2 regions of the Sutcliffiella cohnii genome follow, and region 2 is predicted to be linked to the other one. Evidence: riboswitches for the same ligand, from Rfam matches in the RefSeq annotation. Region 2 holds a riboswitch; the other holds the start of a gene.
The links. A riboswitch is a leader RNA that binds a small molecule or an ion and turns the genes downstream of it on or off. The one in region 2 is predicted to bind lysine.
Positions count from the first base shown of each region.

Region 1: linked by a shared signal. The riboswitch ahead of BC6307_RS18745 (Na+/H+ antiporter NhaC family protein) and the one ahead of BC6307_RS16590 (aspartate kinase) in region 2 are both predicted to bind lysine.

Region 1 covers NZ_CP018866.1:3,707,082-3,715,707, reverse strand. Annotated here, with positions in the region: gene BC6307_RS18775 (DUF72 domain-containing protein) at 1-178, shown strand, start outside; gene BC6307_RS18770 (sulfite exporter TauE/SafE family protein) at 190-1,008, shown strand; gene BC6307_RS18765 (bifunctional metallophosphatase/5'-nucleotidase) at 1,024-2,388, shown strand; gene BC6307_RS18760 (YunC family protein) at 2,447-2,749, shown strand; gene BC6307_RS18755 (HD-GYP domain-containing protein) at 2,999-4,102, shown strand; gene yunB (sporulation protein YunB) at 4,171-4,941, shown strand; lysine riboswitch at 5,011-5,200, shown strand; gene BC6307_RS18745 (Na+/H+ antiporter NhaC family protein) at 5,329-6,864, shown strand; gene BC6307_RS18740 (sodium-dependent transporter) at 7,233-8,626, shown strand, end outside.
Region 2 covers NZ_CP018866.1:3,305,598-3,314,223, reverse strand. Annotated here, with positions in the region: gene BC6307_RS16620 (fatty acid metabolism transcriptional regulator FadR) at 1-39, shown strand, start outside; gene BC6307_RS16615 (enoyl-CoA hydratase) at 86-859, shown strand; gene BC6307_RS16610 (electron transfer flavoprotein subunit beta/FixA family protein) at 926-1,699, shown strand; gene BC6307_RS16605 (electron transfer flavoprotein subunit alpha/FixB family protein) at 1,739-2,716, shown strand; gene trxA (thioredoxin) at 2,882-3,196, shown strand; gene uvrC (excinuclease ABC subunit UvrC) at 3,369-5,141, shown strand; lysine riboswitch at 5,210-5,392, shown strand; gene BC6307_RS16590 (aspartate kinase) at 5,554-6,792, shown strand; gene BC6307_RS16585 (YslB family protein) at 7,569-8,003, opposite strand; gene BC6307_RS16580 (succinate dehydrogenase cytochrome b558 subunit) at 8,388-8,626, shown strand, end outside.

The sequences.
Region 1 (8,626 bases), 400 kb from region 2:
ACTCCAAGATTGGATCCCTCATATAAGACAACTAGAAAAACAATCAAAAGATATTTATATATTATTTAATAATAATTCAGGTGGCGATGCAGCGGACAACGCCAAAATGTTTATTGAGATGCTAGGTGTAGAATACACAGGTTTAGCACCGAAGCAGCTTGATTTATTTAATGATTAGGAGAAGAGTACATGATATTCCTATTATTAATGGTAGGTTTTTTAGCCGGAGTAGTTGGTAGTCTAGTTGGACTTGGTGGGGGAATAATTATCGTCCCGTGCCTATTATTTTTAGGTAGTATCTCTACTACATTTCATAGCATAACACCGCAGCTAGCAGTCGGAACTTCTTTAGTTGTCATCTTTTTTACCGGGCTTTCATCCACTATATCGTATTTGAAATATAAAACAGTAGATTATAAAAGTGGACTCTTATTATTTCTAGGAAGTGGGCCAGGTACCGTCATTGGTGCATGGGTGAATAACTATTTACATGCAGATAGCTTTCTTTTCTTTTACGGCCTGTTTATCCTTTTTATTTCATTTATTTTATTTTGGAAAGACACAATGAAACGACCAACTACTGTAAAAGAAAAAAGTTGGAGAAGATCTTATGAGGATCAAAATGGGACTATGCATCATTATAGTTTTTCACCAGTAGTAGGACTTCTTATTTCGTTCTTTGTAGGATTTACTTCAGGCTTGTTTGGCGTAGGAGGTGGAGCTTTAATGGTACCTGCGATGATTATGCTCTTTATGTTTCCACCACATGTAGCGGTTGCTACTTCTATGTTCATTATAACTTTATCATCGGTTATGGGGTCTTTTACTCATATTTCATTAGGCAATGTTCACTGGTTATTTGCGGCCTTATTAATTCCTGGTGCATGGATTGGTGCAAAATTAGGAGCTTGGTTAAACCAACGTTTAACGAGTAAAATGGTCGTAGTAGGATTAAGAATCATGTTATTAGTAGTTGGAGTTCGTTTATTAATAGAGGGTTTATTTTAACGAGGGGGTGATTAGATGAAAACGATTCGAATTTTTCATACAAATGATATACATAGCCATTTTGAAGCGTATCCAAAAATCGCAACCTTCTTAAAGGATTATAGAGAAGGTAGTCCGTCCATTACGGTTGATATTGGAGATAATATGGATCGATTTCATCCAATTACCGAGGCAACACTAGGGAAGGCTAACACAACGATGTTGAATGTATTGCAATATGATTACGCTACAATTGGAAATAATGAAGGCATCACAATGAATTATGATGCACTTTCTAATTTATATTCTAAAGCTACTTTTCCTGTTTTAATCGGGAATTTATATGAGAAAGATGGACAAAGACCGTCATGGGTAATGCCTCACTCTATACACGAGATCGATGGAGTAAAAATTGGATTTATCGGGATAACGGTGTTTTATGAAATGTTTTATGAGCAACTTGGATGGAAGATGGAAGATCCATACATTAGCTTAGAAAATTCGATACAACAAATAAGAGGGGAAGTAGATGCAATAATCGTCATGTCCCATTTAGGAATTACTGACGATGAAGAGTTGGCGAGGAGATTTCCTGATATAGACGTTATATTAGGTGGGCACACTCATCACGTATTGCCAACTGGAAAAGTAATCGGGAACACTTTAATTTGTGGTGCGGGCAAGCACGGTAATTATATTGGTGAAGTTCATCTACAGTTTGAAGACAAAGGGATTAAAAAGTGGTGTGAATTGCATGCGTTAAAGGAGTTTTCACCTTCCTTGTACATAGAAGAAATGATAGATGAAATGGAGCAAAAGGCAAATAGGGATATGCAAGAAGTAGTTCATACATTAACAGAGCCAATTATAAACAGTTGGATACAGCCGACAGAGCTAACGAATCTTCTTGCAGATGCTTTGAAACAATGGTGTGAAGCGGACGTTGGAATGGTGAATGCAGGCGTTATTCTAGGTGACTTATCTTCAGGAGAAGTTACAAGAGGAATGATACATAAAATTTGCCCTCATCCAATTAACCCTTGCCTCATTACAGTACGTGGAGAAGAGCTAAAAGAACTCGTTCTACATGCTGCAACAGAAGAAATGGAGCAGTTTCCAATAAAAGGGCTTGGCTTCAGAGGTAAAAAAATGGGCTGTATGGTGTATAGCGGTTTACATTATACGTTCAAAACAGATCGAGCGGGTACGAGGCATATTGATCAAATTTTTATAAACGGTACTTTACTAGAAGCACATAAACAATATCGGATAGGAACGTTAGATATGTTTACGTTCGGCTATTTGTTTCCAATATTACGGAAAGCAACAAATAAAACGTATTATTTACCAGAATTGTTACGAGACGTCATAACTTGGAAACTGCAATCCAGTAATATGTAAACACAGATTATCCCTTCTCTTCATAAATTGTAGAGAGAAGGGAGTGTTATTAAATACCATGGTAGAAATGAGTCCAATCTATATAAACGGAACACCTTTCACTGCGATAACGGTTAAATTACCAAAAACGAACTTTATGGCTGTTACTTCGGATAAAGGATATATTATGTGTGGAGCATTAGATGTAGCCCTATTAAACGAAAAACTAAAAGATCGTGGTATTATTGCAGCGAGGGCAGTTGGTGTAAGAACGATTGAGCAACTGCTTGAAGCACCGTTAGAATCAGTGACATTAGAGGCAGAAAATAGAGGAATCACTGTAGGAATGGCAGGCAAAGACGCACTACTGAAAATGGTATAAAAATATCGACTACTCTAACGGAGGAAGGGATCTTTATTCCCTTCCTTTTTTTGCATGAAAGTAAAAGTCTGCTCTCATACAATTAAATATGATTCCCTAACTTAACACTATCCTTAAAAAATGTACAAAGTATTTTGAAAAATTTTTAAGAATAATTGGAGAAAATTTTTAAATAACAATGTAAATTTTCTAGAATTATATATAATGGTAGTAGAAATAAAAATTTTGTCGAACTAGATAGGAGAAATCATGAGATTATTACCTACGAAGTCAATTAAGCCAGGAATGAAACTGGCAAAGTCGATTTATAACGACAAAGGGAGGATACTATTAAGTAGTGGTATCCCGATTACAAAAAGAATGATCTCGACGCTAGAAACTCTTCACGTAACATACGTATACATAGAAGATTCTAGGACTAGTGATATTCACACACCTAGCATGATTTCAGAACCTGTAAGAAAAGAAGCAATGGAGACGATTGTTTCCACCTTTAATGAGATGAAAGATTTAACATTAAGTAAAAAATTTATGTTAGATCAATCTTCCAAAAAGTTTAGAGAGCTTATTCAAAATATTATTACCGATATGAAAAATAATGAAGAAGTAGCATCACTATTAACCGATATTTATATACATGATAATTACGTATTCACTCATTCTTTAAATGTAACGGTTTATGCACTTTCTATTGGCTTAAAATTAGGTCTATCTTCAAAAGAATTAGAAACGTTAGGACTCGGAGGCATTATGCATGATATTGGGAAAATGCTAATTCCGAAAGAAATTTTACATAAACCAGGAAAGTTAACGAGCGAAGAGTTTAAAATGATGAAAAGCCATACGACGAAAGGGTATGACTTATTACGTAATATGCATACAATTCCGATGTTAGTTGCTCATTGTGCGTTCCAACATCATGAAAGGTTAAACGGCAGTGGCTATCCAAGAGGATTAAAGAAGGACGATATTCATTTGTTCGGGAAAATATTAGCTGTAGCAGATGTGTTTGACGCATGTACATCTCATAGAGTGTATCGAAATGCAATGTTGCCGCATGAAGGGTTAGAAATACTATATTCGGGATCCGGTAGTCTTTTTGATAAAGAAATAATAGAAGCGTTTAGAAAGTCTGTAGCGATTTATCCGAATGGATTAACGCTAGAACTAAGTGACGGTAGTAAAGGTATTGTCGTTGGTCAAAACAAAGATATGACAGAACGTCCGATTGTACGAATAATAGAAAAAGACGGTGTTCTATTAGACACTCCTTTTGATGTGAACTTAAAAAATATATTGAGCATCACGATTATAAATTGCGATTTAGAAGATCAACAAGAAGCAGTAAGCTAAAAAAATTTAGAAAGATAGCCTATCTTAACCCAAGCTTGCATACATATAGCTTGTAAGGGGGGAAGAGTGTGGCTAAGTTTCGTAGAATGCGACCACGTAGAGGGCCATTACCATTTCGCTACGTATTTTTACTTTCATTCGTATTTTTTATATTTTCAACAGTAGCTGGACTATACATCGTCAATAAAGGAATCGAGCCTGCATTAATCACCTATGCAGAATCACAAACGAGACGAATTAGTACAATGGTAATTAACAATGCTATAAATAAAAAGATAGTCAATAGTTTAAACCAAGAATCAAATTTTTCTGTTACTCATGATGGAGATCGTATTTCCTTTAGCCCAGAACAAGTATTACGGGTTCAGGCGGAAACAGTAAACGTAATTGAACGTTACTTACGAGACATTGGAAACGGAGAATTGGAAACGTTGGAATTACCGTCTGATATAGAAATAGAAACAAATGAGAATTCTCCGGGTATCGTTTTTCATATTCCTTTAGGAGCAGCAACAAACAATGCCCTATTAGGTAACTTAGGACCGAAAATTCCAGTGCGCTTTTTACCAATTGGTGATGTAAGTGCAAACGTAAAAACCAATGTTATTGATATGGGAATTAACAATGCTTGGATAGAAGTTTCTATCCATATTGAAGTCCACGTACAAGTTATTATTCCGTTTTCTACTGGAATAACGACTGTGCAACAAGATGTTCCAATTATTATGCACTATGAAAAAGGAAAAGTTCCAAACTTTTATCAGCATGGTGGGGGGATGATGCCACCAGTTTCTGTGCCGATAGAAGAGGTGGAAGAAGTAGAAGACAAGAAGGAATAAATTTCTATTGTTTAATATAGTAACATATGTTAGAGTAATAGATAGAAAATTTTATACGCCCTTATCATACGATGAGGTAGAGGTTGCATAGCATAAGAGTAAACTACTGGAGGGTGACTCCCGTTGATAGTTGTTGAAAGGATGCTTTGCCGAAGTGAAATAGTCTGTCAAACTATTTTGCTGGGGTTATCTTGAAAAAGGATAACACTGTCATTATGTCCGGAGCGAACGGAAAACATAATGGAGGGCTACTGATCGGATGGAGGATAACATACATTACAAAGTAATGATAGTTATTTTCTATCGTTACTTTTTTATGTTCAAAAGCCTTCTAAATTTGTGCCGTTTGTTTCGACAAATTACAACAATTTTAGGAGGTTTTTTATTATGGAAGGTACTATTTACTCATTAATACCACCTGTCCTTGCGATACTAATGGTTATATTAACTAGAAGAGTTTTGATTTCGCTTGGTGTTGGTATTCTAGCGTCCGCTTTGCTTTTGGCTGGATTTCATCCGATTGGGACAGTTGAAAGAATCTTGCAGTCCTTTTTAGCCGTTTTCACCGATCTTTGGTATGTTTATATTTTAGTATTCATTATCTTTTTAGGAATTATAACTGCGTTTATATCTGTTTCTGGCGGTAGCGTTGCATTTGGTGAGTGGGCTGCGAAAAGAATTAAATCACGTAGAGGCTCTAAGTTTTTAACGGTTATTTTAGGAATTGTTATTTTTATTGATGATTATTTTAATAGTTTAGCAGTTGGTCAAATTAGTCGTCCAATTACTGATCGTTATAAAGTATCTCGTGCGAAATTAGCTTATTTAATTGATTCCACTTCTGCTCCTATTTGTGTTATTGCTCCCATTTCTAGCTGGGGTGCTTATATTATCGCAACATTAGGTGGTATTTTCATAACGTTGAACGTAACAGAGTACACTGGGTTGAGCGCATTTATGCAAATGATTCCGATGAACTTATATGTTTTTTCTGCTCTTCTAATGGTATTTTTAGTTGCGTACTTTAACGTTAATATCGGTGCAATGAAAACTCACGAAACTCGTGCGATGGAAACAGGAGAACTAGTTGACTCAACAAAAACAGTACCAGGTGAATTCACAGAAGATTTACCTGTAAGTGAAAAAGGTAAAGTAGGTAGCCTTTTATGGCCAATTATTGCTTTAATGGTTGGAGTAGTAGCAGCGATGTTCTGGACAGGATATACAGCTTCAGAAGGTGACACTTCTATTTTAGCAATATTTGAAAACACAGATCCATCAGCAGCACTATTTTATGGTGGTATATTTGCTCTAATTGTAACGTTTGTGTTATTTGCCCTACAATCATCTAAAGGTGAAGTTCAAGGGAACTTATTCGGTAAAGTAGTAGTAGCAGGAGTAAAAGCAATGTTACCTGCAGTGTATATTCTATTGTTAGCTTGGTCTATTACAGGATTAATTTCTGATCTAGAAACAGGAACGTATTTGGCTGATAGAATTCAAGAATCTAATATGAATATTGCTTGGTTACCAATCATTATTTTCTTAGTAGCAGGTTTTACAGCATTCGCAACAGGGACTTCTTGGGGAACGTTCGGACTTCTATTACCGATTGCAGCACAAATTGCAGTAGTTACGGATATAGAGTTACTATTACCAGCACTAGCAGCAGTACTAGCAGGAGCTGTGTTCGGAGACCACTGTTCACCAATATCCGATACAACTATTCTTTCATCTACTGGTGCGAATAGTAACCATATTGATCATGTTCTTACACAATTACCGTATGCGTTAATTAGTGCAGCAGTTGCAGCTGTTGGGTACATTGTATTAGGACTAACAGGTAGCACTCTACTAGGATTAGCTGTTGTGCTAGTTGCATTCATTATTATTGGATTTAGTTTTAAAGCTGTTAAGGCTTAATATATAAATATAAAAATGAAGCGTTAGAATGTAAAATTCTAACGCTTTTTTTACTATAGTTTTACTTAAAATGTATATTTCAACAAGGTTTGGAATGTAAAAATTATGATTCTTATTTAAATAAAAACATTATTTTAATATAATGTTTTTTGTGCGATTTTAAAAATAGAAGAAAAGCTAGGGTGAAATTGTAAACGTATTCATAGAAAGTTTTGCAAAATTAAAAATATTGTTTTGACATAGTCATAAAGTCTAGTTATACTATGTATAAATTATATTAAATAGTCAGAAAACAGAAAACATTCTTAATTCCGACTAAGCGCATTAATAGAAATTATACATGTAATAACAATGGGGAGGTAATTTACATGGAAAATCGTCCGCAATGGGGGACAAGAGCCGGGTTTATTTTGGCTGCTGCTGGATCAGCGATTGGTCTAGGTAATATTTGGCGTTTTCCTGCAGTCGCATATGAAAATGGAGGAGGAGCATTCTTTTTACCGTACTTATTTGCTCTATTAACAGCTGGTATTCCTCTTTTAATTTTAGAGTTTACGATGGGGCATAAATATAGAGGATCTGCTCCGTTATCTTTTGCAAGAATGAATAAGAAAACAGAATGGATTGGTTGGTGGCAAGTCGGAATTTCCTTTATTATTTCGATTTACTACGGGGCTATTATCGCATGGGCAATGTCCTACTCTGTTTTCTCGTTTAATTTAAATTGGGGGAACGACACTGCTGGTTTCTTATTCGGAGACTATTTAAACATAACGGATCCAGGTAAGTTTGACGGGTTTGTTCCTGGCGTACTACTTCCGTTAATTTTAGTTTGGGTTATTGCACTAGGGGTTCTATATAGAGGAGTTAAACGTGGTATTGAGCTTGCGAATAAAATATTTATTCCAGCCTTATTAGTTTTGTTTTTAATTATCGTCGTCCGTGCGCTTACGCTAGAAGGTGCTGTGGACGGTTTAAATGCATTCTTTAAACCTGATTGGTCAGCTATTTCAAGCGGTAAAGTTTGGGTAGCCGCCTATGGGCAAATTTTCTTTAGTTTATCGATTGCCTTTGCTATTATGATCACTTATTCCAGTTATTTACCTAAAAAATCTGATATTACAAACAATGCCTTTATTACTGGTTTTGCTAACTCCAGTTTTGAGTTATTAGCCGGTATTGGAGTTTTCAGTATTTTAGGATTTATGGCTATGCAACAAGGTGAGGCAGTTTCAGATGTAGTTAGTGCAGGTGTTGGGCTTGCATTCGTTGTTTTCCCAGCTGTAATTAACGAGCTACCTGCATTAAATGGGCTATTCGGTTTCTTATTCTTCGGATCATTAGTGTTAGCCGGCTTATCATCCTTAATCTCGATTATCGAAACGTATATAGCTGGTTTACAAGATAAGTTTAAAATTTCCCGTTCTAAAGCAGTTATTTTCGGGGGAGGATTTGCAGCAATTGTTTCCTTAATGTTTGCAACAAGAGGTGGTCTATGGTTCTTAGACGTAATGGACTACTTCATTAACAGCTTCGGTGTAGCTCTTGCGGGGCTTGTGCAAGTTATCGTTGTTGTATGGTTTGCGAAAGAGCTTAAATCACTACAAGCACATGCAAACTCTGTTTCCGATATTAAACTAACTGGTTTACTTGGTGGATGGTGGAAGATTTCTTTAGCATTTATCACACCAGCTGTTCTTGGATACATGATGATTGATAATATTAGAACAAATATTAGCGAAGTTTACGGTGCTGGTGATGG
Region 2 (8,626 bases):
AAAGTTCACAATCTATTAATCAACGGTTTTGGGGCTTAAATTTTTAGCCCCGAAACGTTACATACAATAGAAAGTGGGGATGAGAATGGAATTTTTCAAATGGAAAGATATTGAGCATGTAGCTGTTGTTACTATTAGTCGTGCTCCTGCCAATGCTTTATCGTCTTCAGTTTTGAAAGAGCTTACATTACTTTTAGATGAACTAGAAAAAAACGAAAATGTAAGAGTTATTCTACTTCATGGAGAAGGAAGATTTTTCTCTGCTGGAGCAGATATTAAAGAGTTTACGACTGTTTCAACAGGTGAACAATTTTCCGAACTCGCAAAATATGGTCAACAACTATTTGAACGTATGGAAAACTTTTCAAAACCTATTATTGCATCGATACACGGTGCTGCATTAGGCGGTGGATTAGAATTAGCAATGGGCTGCCATATTCGATTAGTCTCAAAAACAGCAAAATTAGGTTTACCAGAATTACAACTTGGATTAATTCCAGGCTTTGCTGGTACTCAACGTTTACCGAGACTGATTGGTACTCCGAAAGCTTTAGAATTAATGTTAACAAGTGATCCAATTACAGGGGAAGAAGCCGTTCAATGGGGACTAGCAAATAAAGCATTTGAAGAAGATGAGTTATTTGATGAATCGTTAAAAATGGCGAAAAAAGTTGCTGCTAAAAGTCCAATTACAACTGCTGCTGTCATTGATTTAAGCAAATATAGTAAAACAGAGCTGTTTTATGAAGGTGTAAATAAAGAAGCCTCCTATTTTGGTACAGTCTTCACTTCAGAAGATGGTCAAGAAGGAATAGCCGCCTTTTTAGAAAAAAGAGCTCCACAATTCAAAGGGAAGTAATATTTTTTTAGTATATATAATCTGAATGTTAGTAATTCATCTAATCTTTTAATAGGAGGTACAGTTATGAATATTTTTGTATTGCTTAAAAGAACTTTTGATACAGAAGAGAAAATTACCGTTTCAAATGGTGCTATTAATGAAGATGGAGCAGAATTTATTATAAATCCTTACGATGAGTATGCAGTGGAAGAAGCTATTCAATTAAGAGATGCTCATGGCGGAGAGGTTACAGTCGTGACTGTAGGGACAGAAGAAGCTGAAAAAGAATTAAGAACAGCTTTAGCGATGGGGGCAGATAAAGCAGTCCTTATCAATATTGAAGATGATGTGGAAAATGGTGACCAATTTACAACGGCGAAAATTATCGCAGAATTCCTTAAAGAAAAAGAAGTAGACATCATTCTAGGAGGAAACGTAGCGATTGATGGTGGTTCTGGTCAAGTAGGGCCACGCGTAGCAGAATTATTAAACATTCCTTATGTAACTACCATTACAAAATTAGAAATTGATGGAGGGAAAGTTACGATTGTGCGCGACGTAGAAGGTGATTCGGAAATTATTGAAACGTCATTACCGTTATTAGTGACTGCACAACAAGGATTAAACGACCCTCGCTATCCTTCTTTACCAGGAATTATGAAAGCGAAAAAGAAGCCGCTAGATGAACTTGAGTTAGATGATTTAGATTTAGAAGAAGACGATGTAGAGCCTAAAACAAAGACAATTGAAATATATTTACCACCACAAAAAGAGGCAGGACGCATTTTACAAGGTGAGTTAGAAGAACAAGTGAAAGAGCTTGTAACAGCATTAAGAAATGAAGCGAAAGTAATATAATTCATTCGTAAAATAGATCTTTCAAGAGGAGGAGAAATCATGGGTAGAAAGGTATTAGTTCTTGGAGAAGTACGTGATGGGGCTTTACGTAATGTATCATTTGAAGCAATCGCGGCGGGTAAAACAGTTTCTGAAGGTGGAGAAGTTGTTGCAGTATTATTAGGAGATAGCGTTTCTTCACTAGCGACAGAATTAGTTAGTTACGGAGCAGATCGAGTAGTAACAGTAGAACACGAAAATTTAAATGCGTATACATCTGACGGTTATGCTCAAGCGTTAATGGCAGTTATTGAGCAAGAAAGCCCTGAAGGACTAATTTTCGGTCATACGGCGCTAGGAAAAGATTTATCACCGAAAATTGCTTCAAGATTAAATTCTGGTTTAATTTCAGATGCGACACAAATAGAAGAAGCTGGAGGAAATATAGTATTTACTCGTCCAATTTATTCAGGAAAAGCATTTGAGAAGAAAATTGTAACTGACGGACTAATTTTTGCAACAATACGTCCTAACAATATTGCTAGTTTACAAAAGGATGAGTCACGTACAGGCGAAGTTTCTTCTATAAGTGTAGACGTAAAAGATTTACGTACAATTATTAAAGAAGTAGTACGAAAAGCGACTGATGGTGTAGATCTTTCAGAAGCAAAAGTAGTAGTTGCTGGTGGTCGTGGTGTGAAAAGCGTGGAAGGTTTTGAACCGTTAAAAGAGCTAGCAGACGTATTAGGAGCAGCGGTTGGTGCTTCCCGTGGTGCTTGTGACGCAGACTATTGTGATTACTCTTTACAAATTGGTCAAACAGGTAAAGTAGTTACACCAGACCTTTATATTGCTTGTGGAATTTCAGGAGCAATTCAACATTTAGCTGGTATGTCTAACTCAAAAGTAATCGTTGCAATTAACAAAGATCCAGAAGCGAACATTTTCAAAATAGCTGATTATGGAATTGTCGGAGATTTATTCGAAGTTGTACCGATGCTTACAGAAGAGTTTAAAAAATTATTAGTGACATCCTAACTTCTAAATGCTGCGAGAAAATCGCAGCATGTTTTATTTTCAATTGGAAAAACTAATAAAGCAAGCAAAAAAATAGCATATACATAAAAGATAATGCTATACTCTAACGTGTAAAGAAATATTAACCAAAATTAAATCATTTTTTTATTTGGGAGGAATTTTATTATGGCAATTACAAATGCAACAGATCAAACTTTCGCACAAGAAACAGCTGAAGGTGTAGTATTAGCTGACTTTTGGGCACCTTGGTGCGGACCTTGTAAAATGATTGCTCCTGTATTAGAAGAGCTTGATACAGATATGGGTGACAAAGTGAAAATCGTAAAGGTTGATGTGGATGAAAACCAAGAAACAGCTGGTAAGTTTGGTGTAATGAGCATCCCAACACTATTAGTATTAAAAAATGGTGAAGTTGTTGATAAAACAGTTGGTTTCCAACCGAAAGAAGCATTAGCTGAACTTTTAAACAAACACCTTTAATAATATGAAAAGGGCTTAGTGAAAATGCACTAAGCCTTTTTCTATGCCTTTGTTCGACAAAATTCATTTCTTGGGAAATAATTGTCGATAATCCAAAAATGAAAAAATGAACTAATGGAAACTATATGATAAAATATACGATGGAAACATATAAACTGGAGGGTGAGGAAAATTGAATACATTGCTAAAAGAAAAGCTATCCATTTTGCCTGACCAACCAGGATGTTATTTAATGAAAGATCACCAAGGTACAGTGATTTATGTTGGTAAAGCAAAGGTATTAAAAAATAGAGTTCGATCTTATTTTACAGGATCTCACGACGGAAAAACGTTAAGACTAGTAAATGAAATAGTTGATTTTGAATATATCGTAACTTCTTCTAATATTGAGGCGTTAATCCTCGAGATGAATTTAATAAAAAAACATAACCCAAAGTATAACGTTTTGCTTAAAGATGATAAACGTTACCCTTTTATAAAAATTACAGCAGAGCGCCATCCACGTTTAATTATTACGAGGAAAGTAAAGAAGGATAAAGGAAAATACTTTGGTCCATATGCAAACGTCCAAGCAGCAAATGAAACAAAGAAACTGCTAGACAGAATTTATCCATTACGAAAATGTTCCACATTACCCGATAGAGTTTGCTTATATTATCATATTGGCCAATGTTTAGCTCCTTGTGTAGAATCAGTTTCGGAACAAACGAATAAAGAAATGGTAGAGGAAATTGTTAGGTTTTTAAATGGCGGCTATAAAGAAATTAAAAAAGAGCTAACAGAGAAAATGAATCTAGCTGCTGAAGCTTTAGATTTTGAACGAGCGAAAGAATATCGTGACCAAGTGCTAAGTATAGAAGCTACTATGGAAAAGCAAAAGATGGAAATGACCGATTTTGTGGATCGTGACGTTTTTGGGTACTCGGTAGATAAAGGTTGGATGTGTGTACAAGTATTTTTTATTCGTCAAGGGAAGTTGCTAGAAAGAGATGTATCTTTATTTCCAATTTATAACGAACCAGAGGAAGATTTTTTAACATATTTAGGGCAGTTTTATTCGAAAGTTAACCATTTCATCCCAAAAGAAGTGCTGTTGCCAAATGAAATTGACGGTGAGTTAGCAAGTAAGCTATTAGAAACGACAATATTAAAACCACAGCGAGGGAAAAAGAAACAGTTAGTAGATCTTGCAAGTAAAAATGCGAAAGTAGCGTTGCAAGAGAAGTTCTCTCTTATTGAACGGGACGAAGAAAGAACGATAAAAGCCGTTGAAAACTTAGGGGAGAAATTAGGAATTCGTACACCGCATCGTATTGAGGCCTTCGATAACTCTAACATTCAAGGAACAGACCCTGTATCTGCAATGGTCGTATTTATCGACGGAAAGGCCGAAAAAAGGGAATATCGAAAATATAAAATTAAAAGTGTACAAGGGCCTGATGACTATGAATCGATGCGAGAGGTTGTTCGCAGAAGGTACACGAGAGCACTTAAAGAGAGCTTACCGCTACCAGACTTAATTATTATTGATGGTGGTAAAGGTCATATCGGTGCTGTACGCGATGTGTTGGAAAATGAACTTAATTTATTCACACCAGTCGTCGGTTTAGCGAAAGATGAAAAGCATCGAACTAGTGAGTTAATTGCCGGGGAAAATTTTGATTTAGTGCCTCTAGGGCGTAATAGCCAAGAGTTTTATTTATTACAACGAATTCAAGAAGAAGTACACAGATTCGCGATTACATTCCATCGTCAGCTTCGAAGTAAGAACGCATTTCAATCAATGTTAGACGATATTCCTGGAGTAGGGGCACAACGTAAAAAAACACTATTAAAACATTTCGGTTCCATAGCAAAAATAAAAGAAGCGACTGTAGATGAAATAAGAGAAGCGGGAGTCCCGCTAAAAATAGCAGAAGATATTTATAATAAGTTTAATGAATAAACTATTGTCTCATATATAATAGTCTGTTATAATCAACATTAATTTCATAATGTACACTTCAAACACGAAGTGAAGATAGAGGTGCGAACTCTAATAGTATGTAATGGGAGAAGATAGAGCTTCTGAGAACATTACAGAAAGGGGAGGATCGCCGAAGCGAAAAAGAACTCTACTGTCTTTTTTGCTGGTTCTACATTTAATAAATGTAGGATTGTCAGATGGATATTACTATCTGGAGAGCTATCTCACGCGGTGACAGTTTTTTAGCATAAACGGATCACAGCAATGAGAATATAGCTCATTGCTGTTTTTTTTGTTTTTATAGCCAAAAAATACACCTCTAATCTTTCTCATTATGATTTAATCCTGGCTACATGGTGTAGGCAAAATAAATAAAAAAGGGATGATTAGAATGGCAATCATTGTACAAAAATTTGGAGGAACATCGGTTGGTTCAGTTGAAAAAATTCAAAATGTAGCAAATAGAGTTATTGCAGAAGTGGAACAGGGGAATAGAGTAGTGGTAGTCGTCTCTGCTATGGGAAAAACGACGGATCAGCTCGTTTCTTTAGCTAGCGAAATAAATCCGCATCCAAGTAAACGAGACATGGATATGTTACTAACGACAGGTGAACAAATAACGATTTCTTTATTATCAATGGCCTTACAAACGAGAGGATTTGATGCTGTTTCCTTAACGGGTTGGCAAGCTGGAATCCGTACCGAGCCAATTCACGGTAATGCAAGAATCACTAATATTGAAACGAAAAATGTTCAAGAACATTTAAATAATAACAAAGTAGTTATTGTTGCAGGATTTCAAGGGATTTCCGAAAATAACGAGATTACAACTCTAGGAAGAGGTGGATCTGATACGACAGCTGTGGCGTTAGCTGCCGCTCTTTCGGCTGAAAAGTGTGATATATATACAGATGTTACAGGAGTATATACTACAGATCCAAGGTTTGTTAAAGAAGCAAGAAAGTTGTACTCAGTCTCATACGATGAAATGCTTGAGCTAGCAAACTTAGGTGCTGGAGTGTTACATCCACGAGCAGTAGAATTTGCAAAAAATTATGGTGTAAAGCTTGTAGTTAGGTCGAGTATGGAAGAAGAAGACGGAACGATTATTGAGGAGGAAGTATCGATGGAAAATAGTTTAGTAGTAAGAGGAATTGCGTTTGAAGATCAAATTACAAAAGTAACGGTATGTGGTTTGCCAAATGAATTACATACATTATCGACAATATTTACAACGCTAGCTAAAAATAATATTGATGTAGATATTATTATCCAATCAAGTTTAGATAGAGATGGCTCAAATATTTCCTTCTCAGTAAAAACGAAAGACGTTGAAAATACAATCTATGTGCTAGAGCAAAATAAAGAGAAATTAGCTTTTTCCCATATTGAACAAGAAAGTAAATTGGCGAAAGTTTCCATCGTAGGTTCTGGAATGGTCTCTAATCCAGGAGTAGCAGCTGAAATGTTCCATGTTTTAGCTACGGAAGGGATTCATGTGAAAATGGTTAGTACGTCAGAAATAAAAGTATCTACTGTCGTGGATGAAGGTGCGATGGTAAAAGCAGTAGAGGCGCTTCATGTTGCGTTTAAACTAGGTGAAAGCGAAGTGCAAAAAGTAAACGTATAATAGGTTATGGAACGATAATTAGCTTTAACTATTAATAGCCCAATCTTCCAGGCAATTGCAAAACTTGTATACAAATATTTAGCCCATATTCATGGCCGTGGCGGCTGAATATGGGCTTGTTGCTTAGTTTTTTTTCTTTCCTAGTGTGTAAAGTTTGTAGAACCTCCAAATTGTACCGGCAGAGAGAGTAGCATGTGCTTTTGCCCTTTTATAAGTGTATATTTACGTATAATAGTGCGTTAATTCAAATAGATTACACTGGGAAAAGGCCAGTTAACTATTATATCTTCTGATTTTCTAGTCAATTTTAGCTGGGTAGTTCTCCAAGTAATTCATTACTTAACAAGTGGTTGGATTTACTTAACAAATTTTGTGAATTACATAACAGGAATCGAAATTTGCTTAACAAGTGTTGCAAATTACATAACAGCAGTCAAAATTTACTTAACAAGTTTTGTAAATTACATAACAGGAATCGAAATTTACTTAACAAGTGTTGCAAATTACATAACAAGAAGCAAAAATTAACTTAGCAAGGGCACATTTCATTTAAAATTAATATTAGACCTTCTAGGCTGCTTGCCTTGTTCGCCGCTAGCGTGCGCCATCCGCTTTTCTATTTGTCCAGCTCCGGCGGCTAGGTCCGGCTCGAACTTCACTTTTCCTCCGTACGATAAGTCAACATCAACTCGCCTTCCGGCTCGTTGTGTTTCCTATATCTCCTGCGGAAAAGCTCCAGTTTGATTGGACCTACCAAGCCGCCTGCGCTTTTCTTCCTATTTATCCCATTGGACGGTTATGTAGATGGTTTTTCTTTTGCGTTCTTCTTCTACCGCTTCGGCTGTTTTTTGTTTTAGACGTTGTATTTGTTCGGCTAGAAAACCAGCTTCTAGTTGGAATGAGGCATCTTTTTGTAATTCAATCCTTCTTGTTACAATTTCTCCGCTTAACTTGAATTTTAGCTCTGTTTTTTTCTCTTCAACAATTTCAATCAAGCCCCATCCAGCTTCATGAAAAAAAGATGGAAGTTCTTCGGTTGATTCGATAGGGAATTTTCGTGCAACTTGCTTTCCAGACCAGTATAGTAACTGGGAATAGTCTTTTCCGAGTATGTCAGGTAAAAGGAAGTCTCGAAGTAATTCATAACCAAATGAAGGAATGAGAAGCTCCTCTGTCTCTACACCGTTTTGGTTTTTTGTGTCATTGCTCATTCTCGCTCTCCTCTCTTTATTAACAGTTTTATTATATACAATGTTCGATATTTCATAAATAATTGTGTATATTGAAATTTTGGTAGTTTAGGAGTATTTAGTAAAAAATATTCTATTAATATATTAAATGAGGTACGAAACTATTAATAAATATCAGAAAAAAATATAAATTTTGTTTTTCTGGCCTCGTATTCTTGACGCTTGTAATTAGTGGGAGTAAAATAATAGTTGTCATATAATTGTCGATAAATTTGCAAAGGTTTTCATTTTATCGAAAATTTGAAAAGTGATGTAGTAGTTTAAGAAATTTTTCACTATAATAGTGAGAGACAAAAACTAACAAACATCGAATCTATTTGTCGAAACTAAAAAGGGGGTACAGAAATGGCGCAAAACAACGAATTTTTATTAAGAAGACTCCATTCCTTATTAGGGGTTATTCCAGTCGGACTCTTCCTAATACAACATTTAGTTGTAAATCACTTTGCAACAAAGGGGCCGGAAGCATTTAACAAAGCAGCACATTTCATGGAAAATTTACCATTTCGTTATGCATTAGAAATTTTTGTGATTTTCCTTCCTATTTTATTCCATGCTATTTACGGTTTGTATATTGCTTTCAC